DNA from 2 places in the Streptomyces sp. JK94 genome. Region 2 is predicted to be linked to the other one. Evidence: riboswitches for the same ligand, from Rfam matches in the RefSeq annotation. Region 2 holds a riboswitch; the other holds the start of a gene.

Region 1 (3,400 bases), on a different contig from region 2:
GTCCCGTGGTCTCGGAGCGGGAGACGAAGTCGGTGTCGGTCGAGGACACCTACGACGTGGACATCCACGACCGGGTGCGGGTCGGTGTGGAGGTGGGACGGCTGGCCGACCGGTGTGTACGGCGGCTCCGTGCGTCCGGGCTGTCCGGGCGGACCATCGTGCTCAAGGTGCGCAGGTACGACTTCTCCACGCTGACGCGCTCGGAGACCCTGCGCGGGCCGACGGACGACCCGGCGGTGGTGCGCGAGGCGGCGGCCCGGCTGCTGGACTCGGTGGACACCACGGGCGGCGTGCGGCTGCTGGGAGTCGGCGTCAGCGGGCTGGCCGACTACACGCAGGAGGACCTGTTCGCGCAGGCGGCGGGGGACCGTGCCGAGGAACTCGCCGAGGAACCCGAGGCCGAGCCCGCCGACGAGCACCTGCCGGCGCCCACCGAGCGCCGGTGGCCGTCGGGGCACGATGTGCGGCACGCCGAGTACGGGCACGGGTGGGTGCAGGGAAGCGGGCTGGGGCGGGTCACCGTGCGGTTCGAGACGCCGTACTCGACGAGGGGGCGGGTGCGGACCTTCGCGGTGGACGACCCGGAGCTGACACCGGCGGATCCGCTGCCGCTCGTGCCTCCCGTGCCGCGAGGACCCGGGGACGCGGGGGCGGCGGCCGCGGAGCCGGGCCCGGCGGTGGACGCCGCAGCGGACACCGGCCCGCCGGGGCCGGGGCGCCCGGTCCCCGGTTAGCGGTGGGCGCCGCGGGGCCGGTCCGTCAGCTCTCTTCCTTGCCGTGGCCGGCCAGCTTGCCGAAGTCGTGGTCGGGGGGCGGGGGAGTGGCGGCGACGTCCAGTCCGTAGTGGTGGTAGAGCTGGAGTTCCTGCTCCGGCGAGAGGTGGCGGCCGACACCGAAGTCGGGGGCCTCCTTGATCAGCGTCCGGTCGAAGGGCACGCGCAGGCTGCCGTCGACCAGTTCGCTCGGCTCCAGCGGCACGAAGGCGTCCCTGCTGAACAGGCCGGTGCGTATGGCCGCCCACTCGGGGACGCCGGTGGCGTCGTCGAGGTAGACCTCGTCGATGGTGCCGATCCGGGTGCCGTGGCGGTCGAACGCCTTGCGGCCGATCAGGTTCCGCGGGTCGATGTCAGTACGCACGGGGCCCTCCACTTGGTCGCACTGGGTCGCACACCAGCCGCCGAATCATCCGTAAGTACTACAAAAGAGCACATGGAGCGGGTCGGCCACTCGAAGACCCGTGCGGTGAGGGCGCTGGTACGCTGGCAAACGGCTGCTGACCCCGTGCGGGAGAGTCCTCCGGACATCACCGGAGGCGCCGAAGGAGCAAATCCTCCCCGGAATCTCTCAGGCTCACGTACCGCACGGACGAGGTCACTCTGGAAAGCAGAGCGGGTGTCGACGGCTTCCGCTCTCACCGACGGTGAAAGCCGGTGGGGCCTCGGGCCGCCCCGGTGAAGCTCTCAGGTCGAGATGACAGAGGGGGAGGCCGTCCGGGCACCCGCGCCGTGGTGCCCCTCGCAGGTCGTCAGACCAGGAGGCCTCCGCAATGACCGCCCACCGCATTCCGCTCTCCGAGCTCGAACAGGCAGCGCCCTTCGAGCAGCGCCACATCGGCCCCGACCACGAGGCCCAAGCCAAGATGCTCGCGCAGGTCGGTTACGGTTCGCTCGACGAGCTGACGGCCGCCGCGGTGCCGGATGTGATCAAGAACGCCGAGGCGCTGGACCTGCCCGGCGCGCGCTCCGAGGCCGAGGTGCTGGCCGAGCTGCGCTCGCTCGCCGACCGCAACCAGGTCCTCGACTCCATGATCGGCCTCGGTTACTACGGCACCTTCACCCCGCCGGTGATCCTGCGCAACGTCATGGAGAACCCTGCCTGGTACACCGCGTACACCCCGTACCAGCCGGAGATCAGCCAGGGCCGTCTGGAGGCCCTGCTGAACTTCCAGACCATGGTCGCCGAACTCACCGGCCTGCCCACCTCCGGCGCCTCGCTGCTGGACGAGGGCACCGCCGCCGCCGAGGCGATGGCCCTGTCCCGGCGCATGGGCAGGAACAAGAAGGGCCTGTTCCTCGTCGACGCGGACGCGCTGCCGCAGACCATCGCCGTGATCCGGACCCGTGCCGAACCGACCGGTGTCGAGGTCGTCGTCGCCGACCTGAGCGAGGGCATTCCGGCCGAGGTCGCCGAGCGGGAGATCAACGGCGTCCTCCTCCAGTACCCGGGCGCCTCCGGTGCCGTCCGCGACCTCAAGCCGGTCATCGACCGGGCGCACGAGCTCGGCGCGCTCGTCACCGTCGCCGCCGACCTGCTCGCCCTCACCCTGCTCACCTCGCCCGGCGAGCTGGGCGCGGACATCGCCATCGGCACGACGCAGCGCTTCGGTGTGCCGATGGGCTTCGGCGGGCCGCACGCCGGCTACATGGCGGTGCACGAGAAGTTCGCGCGCAGCCTGCCCGGCCGCCTGGTCGGCGTCTCCGTGGACGCCGACGGCAACAGGGCCTACCGCCTCGCGCTGCAGACCCGCGAGCAGCACATCCGCCGGGAGAAGGCCACCAGCAACATCTGCACCGCGCAGGTGCTGCTCGCCGTCATGGCCGGCATGTACGCCGTATACCACGGGCCCGAGGGGCTGCGGGCCATCGCGCGGCGCACCCACCGGTACGCCACGGTCACCGCCGCGGGTCTCGCGGCCGGCGGCGTCGAGACCGTGCACGGCGCCTACTTCGACACGGTCACCGCGCGGGTGCCCGGCCGGGCCGACGCGATCGTGCACGCCGCGCGCGAGAACGGCATCAACCTGCGGCTCGTCGACGCCGACCACGTGTCGTTCGCCTGCGACGAGACCACCACGCGCGCCCAGGTCGGCGGCGTGTGGAACGCTTTCGGCGTCGAGGGCGACATCGAGGCGCTGGACGCGGCGACCGGGGAGACGCTGCCCGAGGCGCTGCTGCGCACGGACGACTTCCTCACCCACCCCGTCTTCCACCAGTACCGCTCCGAGACCGCGATGCTGCGCTACCTGCGCCGCCTGGCCGACCGGGACTACGCGCTGGACCGCGGCATGATCCCACTGGGCTCCTGCACCATGAAGCTCAACGCCACCACCGAGATGGAGCCGGTCACCTGGTCCGAGTTCGGTGGGCTGCACCCCTTCGCGCCCGCCGAGCAGGCGCAGGGCTACCTCACCCTCATCCGTGAGCTGGAGGAGCGGCTCGCCGAGGTCACCGGGTACGACAAGGTCTCGCTCCAGCCGAACGCCGGATCGCAGGGCGAGTTCGCCGGTCTGCTCGCCGTACGCGGCTACCACCGGGCCAACGGCGACGACCAGCGCACGGTCTGCCTCATCCCCTCCTCCGCGCACGGCACCAACGCCGCCAGCGCGGTGATGGCCGGCATG
Region 2 (3,400 bases):
TGCGCGCCGGCGGCCTGGCGGAGCTGCTCCTCGGAGCTGAACACCGGCACGTAGGCCTGGCCGTCGATCTCCAGCGAGGGCAGGTCGAGGGGGCCGCTGTTCGGGCCGCCGCCGTTCGGCAGGGGTATCCACAGGAAGCTGCGGCCGAGCACCTCCACGATCCGGCCTCCGGCACCCGGGACCCCGAGGGATGCGGACAGCACCTCCTCCAGCTCGTTGCCGGGCCACCCGCCGTGCGGGTGGGGGTGCGTCTGCGCCGGGAAGCCGGCGGAGAAGTCCGCCGGGAGGTTCCCTGGGATGTCCATCTGCCTACCGCCTGCCTGGTACCGCTGCTGTGGCTGAAAAGGCTAACCCGTTCGGCCCTGTGGCCCTACGGTGCGTCACCCGGTGACGGCCCTGCGGTACGTCACCCGGTGAAGCCGATCCGGTGCGTCACCCGGTGAAGGCGATCCGGCGCAGCGCGCCCGCCGCCGCCCGGTCCAGCAGGATCGCCGAGGCGCAGCCGGCCGGCAGGACGCCCTCGGTGACCGCGCCCAGCAGGCGGGTGTTGGCCGTGCGGTGCCGCAGGAACGCGTACCGCGACACGCCCCGGCCGCGCTCGCGCTGGCCGGCCAGTGCCTCGCCGGCGTCCACGTCGAGCAGCAGCAGGTGCAGGGCGCCCTGCCGGCGCCGGGCCTCGCGGGCCAGCCAGCCGCGCACCCAGGCCTGGGTGCCGCAGTCGTGCACGACCACGCCCTCGCCGGAGCGCAGGGCGCGCCGCAGTCCGGCGTAGTGGGCGAGGCGGACGAGGGGGCGGTAGAGCGCGTACGGCAGGAAGCGCGGCATGCGGCGCTCCCAGCGGTCGCGGCTGTCCTGGGAGTCGATGCGCAGGCCGCGCACGGTGCGCTTGATCAGCGTGGACTTGCCGCTGCCGGGCAGGCCGGTGATCACGACCAGGTCCCGGGGCCCGAAGAGCAGGGCGTGCGGGCTGCGGCCGTCCCGGTCCCGCAGGTCGCGGACGACGGGTGCGGGCGTCTCGGCGCGCGTCTCGGCGCGCGCCTTCGGGGCCGGGGCGACCGGCTGTTCGGGCAGTGCGAGACCCGTGGTCGTGGCGCACGCCGTGGTCCTGTTCACCGTGATCGTCCTCCCCTGGGGCGGTTCACGAGTTCCCATCCCCGTCGAGTGTAAAGAGAAGGTAATGCGCAGGTCTCGTGTTTTCGTTCGCTTACTGCCACAAGCCGGTTACAGATCACGGTCTGCCACGGATCGGCCCGGCGTGCAATGATGGCGGCGCCAACTGCATACCGGCCGTTTGAATCCGCGCGGGAGAGTCCCCGGCCGTCGCCGGGGCGCCGAAGGAGCAAGTCCCTCCCTTGAATCTCTCAGGCACCGTTACCGCGCGGGCGAGGCACATCTGAAAAGCGGGCCGCCGTCCGACGGCTGCCCCACCCAAGGTGCAAGTCCCGGCCGCCGCACTCCGGTGGTCGTGGCGAACCTCTCAGGTTTCGATGACAGATGGGGAGGATCGACCTCGCCCCGTCCTGTCCTGGGAGACGACCGACCGATGAGCAGTACCGAACTCCGCCGTACCGCGCTCGATGCCACGCATCGCGCGCTGGGCGCGACGATGACCGACTTCGCCGGCTGGGACATGCCCCTGCGCTACGGCTCCGAGCGCGACGAGCACGTCGCGGTGCGCACCCGGGCCGGGCTCTTCGACCTCTCGCACATGGGCGAGATCACGGTCACCGGACCGGGCGCCGCCGCCCTGCTGGACTTCGCGCTGGTCGGCAACATCGGCAGCGTGAAGCCGGGCCGCGCCCGCTACACCATGATCTGCCGCGAGGACGGCGGCATCCTGGACGACCTGATCGTCTACCGGCTGGCCGACGACACGTACATGGTCGTCGCCAACGCCTCCAACGCCCAGGTGGTGCTGGACGCGCTGACCGGGCGGGCCCCCGGGTTCGACGCCGAGGTGCGCGACGACCGCGACGCGTACGCGCTGCTCGCCGTGCAGGGCCCCGCGTCCCCGGCCATCGTGAAGAGCCTCACCGACGCCGACCTGGACGGCCTGAAGTACTACGCCGGTCTGCCCGGCACCGTGGCCGGCGTACCGGCGCTCGTCGCGCGCACCGGTTACACCGGCGAGGACGGCTTCGAGCTGTTCGTCAAGCCCGAGCACGCCGTCGGGCTGTGGCAGGCGCTGACCGCGGCGGGCGAGGGCGCCGGGCTGGTCCCGTGCGGCCTGTCCTGCCGGGACACGCTCCGCCTGGAGGCGGGCATGCCGCTGTACGGGCACGAGCTGACGACCGCGCTGACGCCCTTCGACGCCGGTCTCGGCCGGGTGGTGAAGTTCGAGAAGGAGGGCGACTTCGTGGGGCGCGCGGCGCTGACCGAGGCCGCTTCCCGGGCGGAGCGGAACCCGCCCCGCGTCCTGGTCGGCCTGGTCGCCGAGGGCCGCCGGGTCCCGCGCGCCGGGTACCAGGTCGTCGCCGGCGGCGAGGTGGTCGGCGAGGTCACCTCCGGGGCGCCGTCCCCGACGCTGGGCAGGCCGATCGCCATGGCGTACGTCGACCCGGCGTACGCGGCGCCGGGCACCGAGGGTGTCGGCGTGGACATCCGGGGCAGCCACGAGCCGTACGAGGTCGTGGCGCTGCCGTTCTACAAGCGCCAGAAGTAGACAGTGGAGGGACCGCGGTCGCGGCCTTCCGTGACCGCGCTCACGTCCCCGCTGCTCACCGGCGGTGCCGGTGGTCCCCCGTTCATCAGCAGTTTCCCGCGTACAGGAGAATCCAGGCCATGAGCAACCCCCAGCAGCTGCGCTACAGCAAGGAGCACGAGTGGCTGTCGGACGCCGAGGACGGCGCCTCGACGGTCGGCATCACGGAGCACGCGGCCAACGCGCTCGGTGACGTGGTCTTCGTCCAGCTCCCCGAGGTCGGCGACTCGGTCTCCGCGGGCGAGACCTGCGGCGAACTGGAGTCGACCAAGTCGGTCTCCGACCTGTACTCCCCCGTCTCCGGTGAGGTCACCGAGGTCAACGAGGACGTCGTCAACGACCCGTCGCTGGTGAACTCCGCGCCCTTCGAGGGCGGCTGGCTGTTCAAGGTGCGCGTCACGGACGAGCCGGCCGACCTGCTCTCCGCCGACGAGTACACCGCCTTCACCGCCGGCTGAGGAGTCACGGACCGCATGTCGCTTCTGAACACCCCCCTGCACGAGCTCGACCCCGACGTCGCCGCCGCCGTCGACGCCGAGCTGGACCGCCAGCAGTCCACCCTCGAGATGATCGCCTCGGAGAACTTCGCTCCGGTCGCGGTCATGGAGGCCCAGGGCTCGGTCCTCACCAACAAGTACGCCGAGGGCTACCCCGGCCGCCGCTACTACGGCGGCTGCGAGCACGTCGACGTGGTCGAGC

Evidence for each region. A riboswitch is a leader RNA that binds a small molecule or an ion and turns the genes downstream of it on or off. The one in region 2 is predicted to bind glycine.
Region 1: another riboswitch for glycine. It lies ahead of gcvP (aminomethyl-transferring glycine dehydrogenase); the one in region 2 lies ahead of gcvT (glycine cleavage system aminomethyltransferase GcvT).

Annotation. Positions count from the first base shown of each region.
Region 1 covers NZ_JBSICH010000012.1:9,741-13,140, forward strand. The annotation lists gene ACVV2G_RS11950 (DNA polymerase IV) at 1-734, shown strand, start outside; gene ACVV2G_RS11955 (PRC-barrel domain-containing protein) at 760-1,137, opposite strand; glycine riboswitch at 1,275-1,370, shown strand; gene gcvP (aminomethyl-transferring glycine dehydrogenase) at 1,547-3,400, shown strand, end outside.
Region 2 covers NZ_JBSICH010000044.1:28,476-31,875, reverse strand. The annotation lists gene ACVV2G_RS30140 (enhanced serine sensitivity protein SseB) at 1-305, opposite strand, end outside; gene ACVV2G_RS30135 (AAA family ATPase) at 433-1,113, opposite strand; glycine riboswitch at 1,293-1,387, shown strand; glycine riboswitch at 1,388-1,504, shown strand; gene gcvT (glycine cleavage system aminomethyltransferase GcvT) at 1,544-2,662, shown strand; gene gcvH (glycine cleavage system protein GcvH) at 2,782-3,159, shown strand; gene glyA (serine hydroxymethyltransferase) at 3,175-3,400, shown strand, end outside.